DNA from 2 places in the Mycobacterium sp. NGS59 genome. Region 2 is predicted to be linked to the other one. Evidence: predicted binding sites of a transcription regulator. Region 2 holds the regulator's gene; the other holds the start of a gene.

Region 1 (5,935 bases), on a different contig from region 2:
CTCAGCTTCGCCTTCGACACCGCGTCGGGGGGCTGGTGGTTCACCTTCTTCACCGCGATCCTGGGCTCGGTGATTCTGCTCTGGATCGTCGGAAAGGTACGCAGCACGTAGCCGCCTGCGGCGGTAGTCGCGCGGCATGATGACCTGATGGCGTCACAGCCGACCTCCATGACCGCGTGGCAGGTGCGTCGGCCCGGACCGATGGACACCAAGCCACTCGAACGCGTCACCACCGAGATCCCGCGGCCCGGATCGGCAGACCTGCTGGTCGCGGTGCTGGCCTGCGGAGTGTGCCGTACCGACCTGCATGTCAGCGAGGGTGATCTGCCCGTGCACTGTGAGCGGGTGATCCCCGGCCACGAGGTCGTCGGCGAGGTCGTCGAGGTGGGATCGGCGGTCGGTAGCGCTGATTTCGCGGTGGGGGACCGGGTCGGCATCGCGTGGCTGCGTCATACCTGCGGGCAGTGCAAGTACTGCCGTCGGGGCGAGGAGAACCTGTGCCCGTTATCGCGCTACACCGGCTGGGACGCCGATGGCGGTTACGCCGAATTCGCCACCGTACCTGCCGCTTTCGCGCATCACCTGCCCAGTGGGTACGCCGACACCGAGTTGGCGCCGTTGTTGTGCGCCGGGATCATCGGATACCGGTCGCTGTTGCGCGCCGACCTGCCGCCCGGCGGACGACTGGGGTTGTACGGGTTCGGGGGCAGCGCCCACATCACCGCACAGGTGGCGCTGGCGCAGGGCGCGGAGGTCCATGTCATGACTCGCGGTGCCGCGGCGCGCGAGCTGGCGCTGGCCCTGGGTGCCGCCTCGGCTCAAGCGGCCGACGAGCCGCCCCCGGTGCCGCTGGACGCGGCGATTCTGTTCGCTCCCGTCGGCGACCTGGTGTTGCCCGCCCTCGAGGCCCTCGACCGTGGCGGCACACTATCGGTGGCAGGCATCCATCTCAGCGACATCCCGACACTGAACTATCAGCGGCATCTCTTCCAAGAGCGGCAGATCCGGTCGGTGACGTCCAACACCCGCGCCGACGCCCGCGCGTTCCTCGATTTCGCGGCCAGGCATCGCATCGAGGTCACCACGCCGGAATATGCCCTCGGACAGGCCGATCGCGCGCTGGCCGACCTCAGCTCCGGGCGGATCGCCGGCGCCGCAGTGCTGCTGGTCTGACTCAGGTCGACAGGTGCCAGACCAGGGCGGCGGCCAGGGCGCCCACCCCGTTCAGTGCCCAGTGCAGCGCGATCGGCGCGATCAAGCTGCCGCTGCGCCGACGCAACCAGCTGAACACGAACCCGGCCGCGCCCGTCGCGATGACCGCCATCGTGACCCCGGCCATCATGCCGAAGACGCCGCCGCCGAACAGGTGGGTGAAGCCGACGTTGTTGCTGGTCAGGCCCAACGACGTGGCGATGTGCCAAAATCCGAACAGCAGTGATCCGGCCAGCGCAACGCCCCGGAAACCCCACGCCCGCTGCAGCGCGCCGTGCAGCACGCCGCGGAAGACGAGTTCCTCCGGGATGACGGTTTGCAGCGGGATGATGACCATTGATGCGATCAGCGCGCCCGAGATGGTCGCGTAGTGGTTGTTCAGGAACATCGGACGGGTCATCGGCAGGAGCACCCCGACCCCGATGACCGACACCACCAACGCCACGGCGGCCAGTGCGTAGCCCATGCCGGACTTCCAGTGCTCACGCCCGAGGCCGAGTTCGGTCCAGTCCAGCCCGCGCCACCGCACCAATAGCACCAGCCCGACGGCGGCTGCCGGCACGGTCGCAATGCTGGCCCACGCAGTGGTGAAGTGCGCGACCAGGTTGGTCAGCACCAGAACGGCGACGACGACGACGATGTCGACATGAAGACGCAACCGGTCCAGCGGCGCATCGAGCGCAGCGCTGGACACCGTTGGTTGAGCGGATTGGTCGAGCATCATGACGATTCTACCGGCGCAGCGCTGAACGGCAGGCTAGCTTTGTCGCGCCGCCAGCCTGCGACGCACGTAGGTCTTCAGCTCCGCCGACAGCGCCTCCACGTCGGTCAGTTTTGAAAGTAGTTGCGGCTCAGTCATTTTTGCGCGGAACACCAGTCCGATCGTCACATCGTGATCGGGCCGGGATTCGATGGTGACCTCGTCCCCGGCCCGGACGGTTCCAGGTGTGATCACCCGCAGGTAGGCGCCGGGTTGGCCGGCTTTGGTGAAGGTCTTGATCCAGTGGTTGAGGTTCAGGAACGCGGAGAAGGTGCGGCACGGTGTCCGCGGCGCGGAGACTTCGAGCAGCAGGCCGTCGGTGCCGACCCGCCACCGTTCGCCGATCAGCGCGCCCGTGACGTCGATGCCCGACGTGGTCAGGTTTTCCCCGAACATCCCCTCGGTCAGGGTGCGCTCGAGTCGCTGTTCCCACTCGTCGAGGTCCTCGCGGGCGTAGGCGTAGACGGCTTGGTCATCGCCGCCGTGGTACTTGGGATTGCCGATCGTGTCGCCGACCAGGCCGCTGCCGAGCCCGCCGCGCATCGGCCCGGGTGCACGGACCGCAACCGGCTCGGAGGTGGGCACTTTGTCGATGCCGGTCACCTTCGACATCGCGCGTGGATCGGGATTCGTCTTGGGCTGAGCCACGTTGACTGACACCACTTTTGGCACCCGCACAGGGTAACCCGGCCGGGTTGAGGTGGCGGGTCTGCATATGTGGTATCATCGAACATATGTTCGATCAATCGTGTGAGAACCCGCCCCGGTGGCAGGACAATCCGGGGGTTTTCCACGCCTGGATCGACGACATGAGCAGGCAGTGGCATCAGGCATTGAAGACCCCCACCGAGGAGTCCCAGGATTGGGTCGCAGCGGCGCGGGCGGCGGGGCAGATGGAAAACCGGGGTGCTGCTGCGCAGTTGATGGCGATCGGTGAGTTGTTCGCCTACCGGTTGCGTCGCCACGGTGAGACCGAGGACTGGGCGATCGACACGATGGCGGGGGTCGCTGCAGAGGTGGCGGCGGGCCTCAAGATCAGCCAGCGCTGCGCGCAGGACAAACTAACCCTGGCGCGTGACATGCGCGAACGGCTACCCAAGACCGCCGCGGTGTTTTGTGCCGGGGACATCGATGTGGTCGCGTTCGCCCTGATCGCCTCGCGCACCTCGCTGATCCTCGACCCCGAGGCGCTGGCGGCGGTTGATCGCCGCATCGCGGTCAACGTCACCCGGTGGCCGTCGCTGACCCCGTCGCGGCTGGCCAAGAAGGTCGACGCGATCGTTGCCGCGGTCGACCTGGACGCGGTGCGGCGCCGCGCCAAACGCCAGCGCGACCGCCATCTGGACATCGAGAAGGAATACGACGGGACCTGCCGCGTGGAAGGTGAGCTGCGCCCCACCGATGCCCGCGCTCTAGACGCCGCGTTGAGCGCGCTGGCGGCCACGGTCTGCGTCGAGGACCCGCGCACCCCCGAACAGCGCCGCGCCGACGCCATCGAGGCCTTGAGCGCCCGCGCCACCCGGATGGCCTGCCTGTGCGGGCGCACCGACTGCAGCGCCGGCACGCGCCCACCAACATCGCCGGTGATCATCCACGTCATCGCCACCCAGGACAGCCTCAACGGCACGGCCAGCGGGGCCGCCGCGATGATCGACGCCGACGCGCTCATCACCCCCGAACTCCTGGCCGAGTTGGCGACGTCAGCCAAACAGGTGCCACTGATCCACCCCGGGTACTGCGCCCCCGAACCGCACTACCGCCCGTCGAAAGCGTTGGCCGACTTCGTGCGCTGCCGCGACCTGACCTGCCGCTGGCCGGGCTGCGACGTACCCGCCACCCAGTGTGACCTGGATCACACGATCCCGTGGTCTCAAGGCGGGCCCACCCACGCGGCCAACACCAAGTGCTACTGCCGTACCCACCATTTGGTCAAAACCTTCTGGGGCTGGACCGAAAAGCAACTGCCCGACGGCACCCTGATCCTGACCTCCCCCGCCGGCGATACCCACGTCACCACCCCCGGCAGCGCCCTGCTGTTCCCCAGCCTGTGCACCGCCGTCGGCGGCATGCCGTCCCTCGAAGCCATTGGGCCGCAAGACCATTGCGCCGAACGCGGCGCGATGATGCCCAAACGCCGCCGCACCCGCGCCCAAAACCGCGCTCACCGCGTCACCGCCGAACGACGCGCCAACCGTCGAGCCCGCCAACCCGCTTACAGCGACCGAGCCGGCCCCGCGCCGCCCGACGACGACCCGCCGCCCTTCTGAGCTCGGGTCAAATCACTCGCTCTGCTCGCCCGACGACCAGGTCCAGCCGCTGATCTCCGGGTCGTCCTCACCGTGCTCTCGGGTGTACAGGCGAGCCCCGATGCGCGCATCGGCCATCCGCTGCCGCAGCACCGCGGCACGGCTACCCAGCCCCTCGACCCGGTCGACGACGTCCATCACCAGATGGAACCGGTCCAGGTCGTTGAGCATCACCATGTCGAACGGGGTGGTGGTGGTCCCGCGCTCCTTGAATCCGCGCACATGCAGATTCCTGTGGCCTGCCCGACGGTAGGTGAGCCGGTGGATCAGCCAGGGATAACCGTGGTAAGCGAAGATGACCGGCTTGTCCTCAGTGAACAACGAGTTGTATTCGCGGTCAGGCAACCCATGCGGGTGTTCGGAGTCCGGTTGCAGGCGCATCAGGTCCACCACGTTGACGACGCGAACGGCGAGGTCGGGCAGCTCACGGCGCAGGATGTCGGCCGCGGCCAGCGTCTCCTGCGTGGGTATGTCACCCGCACAGCCCAGCACCACGTCGGGTTCACCGGTGGCGGTGCTGGCCCATTGCCAGATCCCCAGCCCGCGGGTGCAGTGCGCGATCGCCTCGTCCACGTCGAGATAGGATAGGGCCGGTTGCTTACCCGAAACGATCACGTTGATGTAGTTGCGGCTGCGCAGGCAGTGGTCGGCCACCGACAGCAACGTGTTGGCGTCGGGCGGAAGGTATACCCGGGTCAGTTCGGCGCGCTTGTTGGCAACCAGGTCGATGAACCCCGGGTCCTGATGAGACGCGCCGTTGTGGTCCTGGCGCCACACGTGCGAACTCAACAGATAGTTCAAGGAAGCAATCGGCTGGCGCCACGGTAGTTCCAGGGTGGTGGACAGCCATTTCGCGTGCTGGTTGAGCATCGAGTCGACGATGTGCACGAAGGCCTCGTAGCAGTTGAACAGCCCATGCCGCCCGGTCAGCAGGTAGCCCTCCAACCAGCCCTGGCACAGGTGCTCGGACAGCACCTCCATGACGCGGCCGTCCGGCGCCAGGTTCTCGTCGTCGGACTCGGTTTCGGAAACCCACACCTTGTCCGTCTCGGCGAACACCGCATCGAGCCGGTTGGATGCGGTTTCGTCGGGACCCATCAGCCGGAACCGGTCGGGATTGCGCTTGATGATGTCGCGCAGAAAGGTGCCGAGCACCCGGGTGGCCTCGTGCATCTGCGTCCCGGGCTCCGGCACCTCCACGGCATAGTCGCGGAAGTCCGGCAGGTCCAGATCGTGCAACAGCACTCCGCCGTTGGCGTGCGGGTTGGCACTCATCCGCCGGTCACCCTTCGGCGCCGCCTCCTTCAGGTCGGCCCGCAGCGCTCCGCCCTCGTCGAACAACTCTTCGGGACGGTAACTGCGCAGCCATTTCTCCAGCTGCTCGCGGTGCTCGGGGTTGTCGTGCGTGCCCGACAACGGGACCTGATGCGAGCGCCAGGTGCCTTCGACCTGTTTGCCGTCAACGACGGCGGGCCCGGTCCAGCCTTTCGGGGTGCGCAACAGGATCACCGGCCACACCGGTCGCTCGGTTTGCCTGCCGCTGCGGGCCGCGTCCTGGATGGCCGTGATGTCGTTGAAGGCGTCGTCCAGAGCGGCGGCCATCTGCTGATGCACGTCGGCCGGCTCGTCGCCGGCCACCGTGATGGGCCGGTAGCCA
Region 2 (11,545 bases):
GCAGCGGCGAACTGATCACCGCGATCGCGATGACCGAGCCGGGAACGGGCAGCGACCTGCAGGGCATCAAGACCCGAGCGGTCAAAGAAGGCGATCACTACGTACTGAACGGCGCGAAGACGTTCATCACCAACGGGATCAACTCCGACCTGGTGATCGTGGTGGCCCAGACCGACCCCGACAAGGGTGCTCAGGGGTTCAGCTTGCTGGTCGTCGAACGGGGCATGGAGGGCTTCGAGCGGGGCCGCCACCTGGACAAGATCGGCCTGGACGCCCAGGACACCGCCGAGCTGTCGTTCACCGACGTCAAGGTGCCGGCGGAGAACCTGCTCGGCGAAGAAGGCATGGGGTTCATCTACCTGATGCAGAACCTGCCGCAGGAGCGGATCAACATCGCCGTCATGGCCGCCACGGCGATGGAGACCGTGCTGGAAGAGACCTTGCAGTACACCAAGGAGCGCAAGGCATTCCGCAAACCGATCGGCAGCTTCCAGAACAGCCGCTTCCTGCTGGCCGAGCTGGCCACCGAGGCCACCGTGGTGCGCATCATGGTCGACCAGTTCCTGGCGCTGCACCTGGAAGGCAAGTTGACCGCCGAGCAGGCCGCGATGGCCAAGTGGTACTCCACCGAGAAGCAGGTCCACCTGATCGACCGCTGCCTGCAGCTGCACGGCGGATACGGCTACATGCGCGAATACAACGTCGCGCGTGCCTATCTGGACGCTCGGGTGCAGACCATCTACGGCGGGACGACCGAGATCATGAAGGAGATCATCGGCCGCAGCCTGGGCGTCTGACCGAGGCCGCCTCGCGTTGTTCGTCCGCCGGACACATCGCGTACGGACCCGATGCACAACGTTGACGGGATCGAGTCCTGACGTAACGTCGGTGCGTGCGTAGCGCGTGCGTTGACGGGGACGAGGTGCATTCCGTTGCCCGGTGTGCAGGGCCGTCGTGAGCTGGGCTTTGTCCCGCTACGGTAGAGAATTTGCCGGACCGTCGGCGACGATCCGCAGGACCCTCAGCCGGCTCCGGGATTTCTCGCGACACGGACGCAGCACCGCATCATTTCGACATCGGGTCGATATCCGTTTCCGTAGTATCTACAATTTGACTTCGCATTTCTCGTTCGCTAGAGCAAAGTTATGCGAGCCCGGCCGCGATGCGATTCGTAGCTGGGGAACGGCCCACGGCGGTGGATCCGCCGGCTCGCCGGGTGGGCAGGGCATCAGCTGGGAGGCTTGGTGAACGGGCGGAGAGGTCATTTGAGCAAGCTGGTCGGGCGGGCGCTGCTGGGCTTGGCGGCTGGCGCGTTGGCCGTCACGCTGCTGGCGCCGACAGCGTCGGCGTCTCCGATCGGCGACGCCGAGGCGGCCATGATGGCCGCGTGGGAGAAGGCCGGCGGCGACACGTCCACGCTGGGCGCCCGGAAGGGCGACGTCTATCCCGTGGGCGACGGATTCGCGCTGGACTTCGACGGCGGCAAGATGTACTTCACGCCGGCTACCGGCGCCAAGTTCATGTTCGGCCCCATTCTGGACAAGTACGAATCTTTGGGCGGACCGGCGGGCAGCGACCTGGGATTTCCGTCCATCAACGAAGTTCCGGGCCTCGCCGGACCGGACAGCCGCGTCAGCACGTTCGCAGCCAGCGACAACCCGGTGATCTTCTGGACGCCCGACCACGGCGCGTTCGTGGTGCGTGGCGCGCTCAACGCCGCCTGGGACAAGCTGGGCAGCTCGGGCGGGGTGCTGGGCGCCCCGATCGGCGACGAGACCTATGACGCCGAGGTGACTTCGCAGAAGTTCACCGGTGGTGAGGTGTCCTGGAACCGCAAGACCAAGGAGTTCAGCACCAATCCGCCGGGCCTGGCCGAGCAGCTCAAGGGGCTGCAGGTGGCGATCGACCCCACCGCCGCCATCAACATGTCCTGGCGTGCCGCCGGCGGCGCCAACGGGCCGCTGGGCGCCAAGAAGGGCAACCAGTACCCGATCGGCGGCGACGGCGTCGCTCAGGACTTCAACGGCGGCAAGATCTTCTTCAGCCCGGCGACCGGCGCCAACGCCGTCGAGGGACCGATCCTGCAGAAGTATGAGGCGCTGGGCGGGCCGGTCAGCAGCGATCTGGGCTTCCCCGTCGCCAACGAGGCAGACGGCGGGATCACTCCAGCCAGCCGCGTCGCGACGTTCTCCGCGGCGGACAAGCCGGTGATCTTCTGGACCCCCGACCACGGCGCCTTCGTCGTGCGCGGGGCCATGAAGGCCGCGTGGGACAAGCTCAAGGGCGCCACCGGCAAACTCGGTGCGCCGGTGGCTGACCAGACGGTGGACGGTGACGTGGTGTCGCAGAAGTTCACCGGCGGCAAGATCTCCTGGAACCGCGCCAAGAACACCTTCAGCACCGATCCGGCGAATCTGGCGCCGCTGCTGTCCGGACTCCAGGTTTCGGGACAGAATCAGCCCAGCAATTCGGCCTCACCCCCGGCGGGCAAGAAGTTCACCTTCCACTGGTGGTGGCTGATCGCGGCCGTGCCGGTGCTGTTGCTGGTCCTGATGTGCGTGTTGGTGGTGTTGGGTCTGCGCAGGCGCCGCGCCGCGGGTCCCGATGCACCCGTCTTCGACCCGGACCCGGACCGCAACGCCGGTGTGGACTATGACCCCGGCGCGGAAGGGCGCTGGCCGCGCGAGGACATCGATTACGGTTCTGAGCGGTTCCCCCCGGCCGACGAGCACGACCAGCACGTCGAGGACCATCCCGACGCCGGCTCGGGAGCCCGGGTCAGCTGGTCCCGGGGTGGGGCGACGGCGGTCCTCCCGGTCGAGCAGGACGCCGACGACGACGAATTCACCCACGATGCCGACGAGAGCTACGACTCGTCCTCGTATGAGGAGTACGACGAGGACCCCGACGCGGTGGGCACCACGCCCATCCCGGTGGTGTCGCACGAGGGCTACGGGGAACCTTTCGAGGAGGAGCCGCGGGTTCCGGAACGGGTAGGGCCGGAGGACTACGTGCCCGAACTCTCGGCGCCACCGACGTACGTGCCGGACGCGGACGTCCCCGAAGTGCCGCACTCCCGGGAAGAGCCGGAAATCCCGGAAGTTCCGGAGATCCCGGAAATCGAGCCGGACGAGCCATACCTCGACGAATATGCGGGGGCCCGCTACCCGCAAGACGAACTCAGGGACGACGCGGAAGGCGAGTCACCCGACCTGGCGTCGCCACCGGACACCGATCCGGTGCCCGAGGCGAGAACGGGACGGCATGCGGCCGCGGACCCGGCCGGCTACGCCGCCGAAGCCGGCACGCCGTTCGGAGCGGCTCCGCAGGCCGAGGCGCCGGCGGCGGCACCGGCCGGCAGCGCCGCGGTGCGTCCGACGATCCACCTGCCGCTCGACGACGACCCCTACCGGGCCCCGGACGGCTATCCGATCAAGGCCAGCGCCCGGTTCGGTCTGTATTACACGCCCAACAGCGCGCTCTATCACGACACACTGGCCGAGATCTGGTTCGCCAACGAGGACGCCGCGCGCGCCAACGGTTTCGTCCGGGCCGACTGACGCCGGCGGCTACACCTTGCGGATGACGGTGACCACCTTGCCCAGCACGATCGCGTCGTTGCCGGGAATCGGGTCGAATGCCGGGTTGTGCGGCATCAGCCACACCTGACCGCCGGCCCGCTTGAATGTCTTGACGGTGGCCTCGCCGTCGATCATCGCCGCGACGATGTCGCCGTTGTCGGCGACGTTCTGCTGGCGCACCACCACCCAGTCCCCATCGCAGATGGCGGCTTCGACCATGGACTCACCGACGACCTTGAGCAGGAACAGCGTCCCTTCGCCGACCAGCTCGCGGGGTAGGGGGAAGACGTCCTCGACGGCCTCCTCGGCCAGGATCGGCCCGCCGGCGGCGATGCGTCCCAGCACTGGGACGAAAGTCGGCTCCGGCAACGCATCCGAACCCGCTACATCGGTGAGCGGAGGCGTCACCGTGTCGTCGGCGCTGCGCACGTCGACAGCACGCGGGCGGTTCGGGTCCCGCCGCAAGTAGCCCTTGCGCTCCAGGGTGCGCAGTTGGTGTGCCACCGAGGACGTCGACGTCAGACCGACGGCATCACCGATCTCCCGGATGCTCGGCGGATATCCGCGGGTGGTCACCGACGCGCGGATGACGTCCAGGATTGTTCGCTGTCGGTCAGTCAGCGTCGCATCGGCCGGGGTGTCGTTGCTGTCGCTCATGGCACTGAATGTAACCCCACTCCGTCCAAGAATCAAACATGTGTTCGACCGGCGTGTCGTCGCGCCGTCGAGGGCCGCCGATCTGCGGAAACAAAATGAATCACAAGTGTGTAACTTCGGCGCGTACCGGGTATCTGAAAGTCACCAGCTGGTTGCACCGACAAAAAACTTGTCGGTGGTGAGGTCTACGGTTTTGCTCGTGCGACACGCTCGCTCAAATGTTCGGTTGTCGAACACATGAGCGACTAGTGTCGAACACACGAGCGATAAGTAGTCGACCGGAGGGAAACGGCATGACACTCATCTACGCGGGTCCGCATCGCGCCAGCAACGCGCAGAGCCCGTTGAACAGGCCTCTGAACAGGCCGATTCGCGAGTTTCCCTCCTATCGGTCCGGTCAGCCACGGTCGAACAGGCCGGGCCCGTCGCGCCCGGCGGGCGCGCCGATGCGCTACTACGGCACCGGTGTCGCGAGGTCGACCGTTGTCCACCGCAGACGGCCGGTCAGTGTGGCAACCACGATCGGGCTGGCCCTGGCCGCCGGTGTCATCACCCTCTGGTTAGGGCTGATGGCCAACTTCGGCAGCATGGTCCACGGCGAATCGGTCGAGGCGGCGCCGCAGGTGCCCGCCGCGCTGGCGGTGGTGCGGGTCGAGCCGGGCGAGTCTCTGCAGGATCTCGCGGTCCGCGTGGCGCCGGGCGCACCCGTGCGCGACGTCGTCGAACGCATCCGTGACCTCAACGCGCTGGACTCCAGCGCGGTGACCGCAGGCCAGACCCTGATCGCACCGGTCGGCTGACCGGCCGCAACCCGGGCTCGGCAGGTCGCGCGGGTACTCTCGGGGTGTTCTGTTATCCGGACGTCACGGCGTGGCAAAGGAGCGGCCATTGCACTGCCCTTTCTGCCGGCATCCCGATTCCCGGGTCATTGACTCCCGGGAAACCGATGAAGGCCAGGCAATTCGCCGTCGCCGGTCGTGTCCGGAATGCGGACGCCGCTTCACCACCGTCGAGACCGCGGTGCTCGCAGTGGTCAAGCGCAGCGGCGTCACCGAGCCGTTCAGCCGGGAGAAAGTGATCAGTGGTGTGCGCCGCGCCTGCCAGGGGCGCCAGGTCGACGACGACGCGCTGAACCTGCTCGCCCAACAGGTGGAAGACGCGGTGCGGGCCGCCGGGCCGGAGGTCCCCAGCCATGAGGTCGGGCTGGCCATCCTGGGTCCGTTGCGCGAACTCGACGAAGTCGCCTACCTGCGCTTCGCCTCGGTGTACCGGTCCTTTTCCTCAGCCGACGATTTCGAACGCGAGATCGAGGCGCTGCGCGCGCACCGCAACGTATCGGCCCCGGGCTGAACGGCGTCTTCCGACCGATGGCCGCCCAACTTCATCCCGACGTCGCTGCGCTGGCGCCGCTGCTGGGTACCTGGGCGGGGCGTGGGGCGGGGGAGTACCCGACCATCGAGTCGTTCGAATACTTCGAAGAGGTCGTCTTCTCCCACGTGGGCAAGCCTTTCCTGAGCTATGGACAGAAAACGAAAGCCGTCGCCGACGGCAAACCGCTGCACGCCGAGACGGGCTATCTTCGAGTGCCGCGACAGGGCCACCTGGAACTGGTGGTTGCCCATCCCAGCGGCATCACCGAGATCGAAGGCGGCAGCTACTCGGTGCGCGACGGCGTCGTCGAAATCGACTTGGCCACAACCGATGTCGGAATGACCCCGACTGCCAAAGAAGTGTCGGCACTGGCCCGGTCGGTCCGGGTCGACGGCAACGAGCTGTCCTACTCGCTGCGCATGGCCGCTGTCGGCCAACGCCTCCAGCACCACCTGTCCGCGACGTTGCGCCGACAGTCCTGAGACCTCAACGTCGACGGCCGTGATTCAGGTGGCGCTGCGTTCGTCGGCCCCTATGGCGTTTAGCACGGCCAGCCGGGTGTCGGCGGGCCCGGAGACCGTCGCTTCGCCGCCACCGCTGCGGAGTAGTTCGCGCAGCGCGGCCTGGTCGTGGTCGGGGGGTGCGGTGGTGTCGATGAAGCTCTGCACGAGATCGAGGAACCGAGCCGGGTCGTCGTGAAACGGGAAATGGGCTGCGTCCTCGAAGATTTCGAGTTGGGAGCCCGGCATGGCGGCGTGCGCCAGGTAGGCGTGCCGCACGGGGATGACCGAATCTCTGCGGCCCCAGATGATCAGCACCGGGACGGCCTGGGTCAAATAACATCGGTCCAGCATGGTGACGATCTGACCGCGCCAGTCCACGACCGCACGCAGGGTGCGGGTGAACGCCGACGAGGCTGTTGGTTCCGGCAAGTCGTCCAGGATCCGCAGCATGTTGGGCAGATCCCGGCCGATGGCCGTCGAACCGATGGCCAAACCGGCCACCCGGCCCAGCAACTGGACCGCGGGCAGCACCAAGGGCAGCCGCAATAACGCCAGCGCTTCGGCACCCATCGGCAACGAGGCGAACCGCAGCGCGATGTTGACGTCCTTGGTGACGCCGCCGGCGCCGACCAGGACCAGTCGCTCGACCAGGTGGGGGAACTGATAGGCGAACTGCATCGCCACCCCGCCACCGAGGGAATGACCGATGATGGTGACCCGCTCGACGTCCAGCACGCTGAGCAGGTCACGCATGCCGTTGGCGTACGCCGCCGCCGAGTAGTCGGCACGCGGCTTGTCAGACTTGCCGTGCCCCAACAGATCCGGCGCGATGACCGTGAACCGCTGGGCGAGCTTGGCGTGGACACCGGTCCAGGTCGTGGAGTTGTCACCGATGCCGTGGATCAGCAGGATCGCCGGACCGGACCCGGCGATGCGGAACGCCCGCTTATAGCCGTGGATGGTGCGGTACTGCAGCGACGGGGATGTCACTTCCCGCACCGGGCGAAGATTGCGCGTCCGCACGGTCATGTCGCCAACCTTGTCATCGAGCCTTGCAAAGGCGTCCGGGGCTAACCAGGGTCGTGATCGTCATGCTTTTTCTCGGCCTGCTGGGCCAGGAAGCGCTCGAACTCCGCACCGAGCTCGTCTCCGCTGGGCAGATCCTCGTCACGGGCGAGCAGGGATCTGTTTTCCTGAGCGTCGATGAACGCATCGTACTGGCGCTCAAGCGCGCTCACCACTTGAGCGACCTCCGCGCTCGCCTGAACCTGTTCGTCGATCTTGGTCCGGATCTCCGCGGCCGCTTCGGTCAGCGCCGTCACCGGCAGGTCCAGCGATCCGGTCTTGGCCACCTGCTCCAGCAGGGCCTGCGCCGCGGCGGGGTAATCGGTCTGGGTCAGGTAGTGCGGGACGTGGACCGTGAATCCGACCACCTCGTGACCGTGTTGCGCCATCCGGTACTCCAGCAGGTTCGACGCGCTGCCCGGTACCTGGATCTCGGAGATCCACGGCGTGAAGTCGGCGATCAATTCGGCGTTGTTGGAGTGCGCCGTCATCGTGACGGGCCGGGTGTGCGGAACGGCCATCGGGACGGTGCCCAGGCCGATCGTCTGCCGCACCCCGAGTCGCTCGGCCAGCAGGCGTACCGCGTTGATGAAACGTTCCCACTTCAGGTCCGGTTCCAACCCGGCCAACAGCAGGAACGGCGTTCCGACGCTGTCGCGCAACGCATACAGGTTCAGTTCGGGATCGTCGTACTTGGTGAAGTGGTCGGTCTTGAACGTCATCAGCGGCCGCCGGGACCGGTAGTCCAGGAGTTCGTCTATCGCGAAGGACGCGACCAGCTCGGTGTCCAGCGCCGCCTTCAGGTGAGCGGCGGCCAGCCGGATCGCGTGACCGGCGTCGGAGAAACCCTCCAAGGCGTGCACCAGAACCGGGCCGCGGCCATCGGATGCCGACAATTGCGGCGCGGGGAACTCAAGCTCGTACATGCCTGGCTGTCCGCGGTGGTATTCCTGAGCTTCGCCGGGATGATCGGACATGAGTGTGCCTCCTTTCGGGGGGCTCATGGGTCTCTCTAGGGTGCCCTAACCAGTCTCGCCTAATCGACACCGCACCCACCGTAGAAAGTGCGGACGTGACTGCCACAATTTGCTGGCACATCCATCAACGCATTGGGACGGTTTTCTATTCGCTTGCTGGGAAATCCGATCGGGCATGATGGGACGCCATGCGCGCAGTGACGGTCGTGGTCGGCCTGGCGGTGGTCTCGGCGTCGTGCGCTGCCCACGAAGCCGTAACACCGGACCCGCGCGTCGGCGCCGTTTTCCGGGGCGACAGCAACGTGCACACCTGCACCGGTGCGGTGGTGCATGCCAAAGGCGGTGACCTTGTGTTGACAGCCGCGCACTGCCTGCTCGGGCCTGCGAAGACGACGTTCGTTCCGGGTTTTCGCGGTTCGGCCGGGCCCGCCGACACCTGGACGGTCGAGGCGGTGTACTTCGACGAGCGCTGGCTCGACAGTCGGGACCCGCGCGCGGATTACGCCTTCGCCCGGGTAAGCGGCACCCGCGGCACGCTGGAAGGCCGGGCCGGTGCCGCGCTGACTTTGGGCAGTGACCCCGCCCCGGGCACCGGGGTAAGCGTCACCGGCTATCCCGCCGGGACCGGTGGTGAGCCCGTCGGTTGCCAGGGCACTTCGGGCCGCACCGGGAGCGGTTTCCCGTCGCTGCCGTGCGCGGGGCTGGTCGGTGGCACCAGCGGCGCGCCCTGGGTCCACGGCTCTATGGTCGTCGGCGTGGTCGGCGGTTTCGAAGGCGGGGGCTGCACCGCAGACCTGTCGTACTCGTCGCCGTTCGACGAACGCACCGCGCAGTTGCTGGCCCGTGCCGAGGCCGGCGGGGCCGGTGACACGGCGCCGACCGATTACGACGACGGGTGCTGATCAGCGCAGGAACTGGCTGAGGGCCCGCATCTTGTTGGTCACGTCCAGCGCGGCGACCTTGTAGGCCTCCGAGAACGTGGGGTAGTTGAACACGGCGTCGACCAGGTAGTCCACGGTTCCGCCGCAACCCATCACGGCCTGTCCGATGTGCACCATCTCGGTGGCGCTGGTGCCGAAGATGTGCGCGCCGAGCAGCGTGCGGTCGCGAGTGGACACCAGCAGCTTGAGCATGCCGTAGGAGTCGCCGGCTATCTGACCGCGGGCCAGCTCGCGGTACCGGCACACACCCACCTCGTAGGGGATCGAGTTCTTGGTCAGTTCCACCTCGGTCGCGCCGACATAGGAGATCTCCGGTATCGAGTAGATCCCGATGGGCTGCAGCGCGGTGATGCCATCGGTCGGTTCACCGAACGCGTGGTAGGCGGCCAGCCGGCCCTGATCCATCGAGGTCGCCGCCAGCGCCGGAAAGCCGATCACGTCTCCGACCGCGTAGATGTGTTCGACTTTGGTCTGGAACTGGTCGTCGACGAAAATCCTTCCGCGATTGTCGGTTTCGAGTCCGGAGTTCTCCAGGCCCAGGTCCGCGGTCTGGCCCTCCCGGCCGGCGGAGTACATCACCGTCTCGGCGGGGATCTGCTTGCCGCTGCCCAGCGTGGTGACGGTGCCCGAAGCGCCGACGTCGACGGCTGTCACTTCCTCGCCGAACCGGAACGTCACCGCCAGGTCGCGCAGATGGAACTTCAGCGCTTCGACGATCTCGGGGTCGCAGAAGTCCAGCATCGTGTCGCGCTTCTCCACCACGGTGACCTTGGTGCCGAGGGCGGCGAACATCGAGGCGTACTCGATGCCGATCACGCCGGCACCAACGACGACCATGGACGCCGGCAGCGTCCGCAGATCGAGGATGCCGTCGGAATCCAGTACCCGTCGCTCGTCGAACTCCACGCCAGACGGGCGCACCGGCTTGGTGCCGGTGGCGATGACGATGTAATCCCCGCTGACCGTCACCCGCTCGCCCTGGGCGTCCTCCTCCACCAGGACGGTGTGCGGGTCCACGAAGCGGCCATGGCCCAGGACCAGGTCGATCCGGTTGCGCATCAGCTGCGAACGCACCACGTCGACCTGTTTGCCGATCACGTGCTGGGTCCGCGCCAACAGGTCGGCCGGGGTGATCTTGTCCTTGACCCGGTAGCTGGCGCCGTACAGCTCGCGCTGGCTCATCCCGGTGAGATAGACGACGGCCTCGCGCAGTGTTTTCGACGGGATCGTGCCGGTGTTCACGCAGACCCCGCCGACCATGCGCCCGCGCTCGACGATCGCCACCGACTTGCCCAGCTTGGCCGCGGCGATGGCGGCCTTTTGACCGCCGGGACCGGAGCCGATGACGACCAGGTCGTACTCGCGCATCGAAGTCATGAGTAGACGATAAAGCCCACAGTCGAGACTTTCTCCACAAGCACGCGGCTGAATCACGCTGCGCGAGCACGAACTGACGGTGCCGGTCGTCAGCGTGGACCGCATGACGAAACATCGAGAAAACTTTCAGCTCACTCGCCCCGCCGCCCTGATCGCGGCGCTGCCGGCCATCCTCGGGTTCGTGCCCGAAAAATCGCTGGTGCTGGTCTCCCTGGAGGGCGGCGGGCTCGGCTCGGTGATACGGGCCGACCTGTCCGACGACCTGATCGACGAGGTGGATCACCTCGCGCAGGTTGCGGCGGCGGCGGAGCCGGACGGGGCGATCTTGGTGGTCGTCGATCAGGAAGGCGCGCATTGTTCGGTGTGCAACGACGGATACCGCCGGCTGTGCGACGCGCTGACCGACGCGTTGGGCCGGCACGGCATCGAGCGTCGTTCGGCACATGTCGTCGACGAGATCGTGCGCGGTGGGCGCTGGCACTGCGTCGAGCTCTGCGGCGAGAGTGGGGAGATCGACGATCCGTCGGCTTCACCACTGGCTGCCGCGGCGGTGGTGGATGGCCGGCGGCTCTACCCGCGGCGGGCCGACCTGCAGGCGGTGATCGCGGCCGATCCCGTGCGCAGCGCGGCTCTGGTGCCCGCGGTCGAGCAGGCGGCACTCACCCGCGCGGAAGCGCACGACAGTGACCCAACCGGCTGTTGTCGACGCGACGTGGAGAACGCGATGGCCGCCGCGGCCCGCGTCGCCGACGGTAAGTCGCTGTCGGACGCCGAGGTGGCGCAACTGGGCTGCGCGTTGAGCGACGTACAGGTCCGCGACACGCTGTATGGCTTGGCTGTCGCCGAGAGCGCTGATGCCGCCGAGTCGTTGTGGTCGGTGCTGGCGCGGGTGCTGCCCGAACCGTGGCGCGTGGAGGCGTTGGTGCTGCTGGCTTTCAGCGCCTACGTGCGCGGCGACGGACCCCTGGCGGGGGTATCGCTGGACGCCGCGCTGCGCTGCGACCCGAGCCATCGCATGGCGAGCATGCTGGACAGGGCGTTGCAGTCGGGGTTGCGTCCCAAAGACATTCAGC

What was found. The regulator LexA, encoded in region 2, represses DNA repair genes until DNA is damaged. The targets are predictions, from matches to a motif close to CGAACANNTGTTCG.
Region 1: the regulator LexA is predicted to act here: its motif matches at 2,700-2,713, upstream of AC5Y46_RS08350 (HNH endonuclease signature motif containing protein).

The regions. Positions count from the first base shown of each region.
Region 1 covers NZ_JCALCN010000005.1:111,558-117,492, forward strand. Annotated here, with positions in the region: gene AC5Y46_RS08330 (GlsB/YeaQ/YmgE family stress response membrane protein) at 1-111, shown strand, start outside; gene AC5Y46_RS08335 (zinc-binding alcohol dehydrogenase family protein) at 148-1,173, shown strand; gene AC5Y46_RS08340 (CPBP family intramembrane glutamic endopeptidase) at 1,175-1,933, opposite strand; gene AC5Y46_RS08345 (MOSC domain-containing protein) at 1,970-2,635, opposite strand; gene AC5Y46_RS08350 (HNH endonuclease signature motif containing protein) at 2,782-4,239, shown strand; gene AC5Y46_RS08355 (phosphoketolase family protein) at 4,252-5,935, opposite strand, start outside.
Region 2 covers NZ_JCALCN010000004.1:35,518-47,062, reverse strand. Annotated here, with positions in the region: gene AC5Y46_RS06775 (acyl-CoA dehydrogenase family protein) at 1-797, shown strand, start outside; gene AC5Y46_RS06770 (LGFP repeat-containing protein) at 1,245-3,560, shown strand; gene lexA (transcriptional repressor LexA) at 3,570-4,238, opposite strand; gene AC5Y46_RS06760 (LysM peptidoglycan-binding domain-containing protein) at 4,532-5,038, shown strand; gene nrdR (transcriptional regulator NrdR) at 5,127-5,588, shown strand; gene AC5Y46_RS06750 (peroxynitrite isomerase) at 5,606-6,091, shown strand; gene AC5Y46_RS06745 (alpha/beta fold hydrolase) at 6,116-7,141, opposite strand; gene AC5Y46_RS06740 (proteasome assembly chaperone family protein) at 7,183-8,154, opposite strand; gene AC5Y46_RS06735 (trypsin-like serine peptidase) at 8,343-9,056, shown strand; gene sthA (Si-specific NAD(P)(+) transhydrogenase) at 9,057-10,463, opposite strand; gene AC5Y46_RS06725 (DUF4192 domain-containing protein) at 10,576-11,545, shown strand, end outside.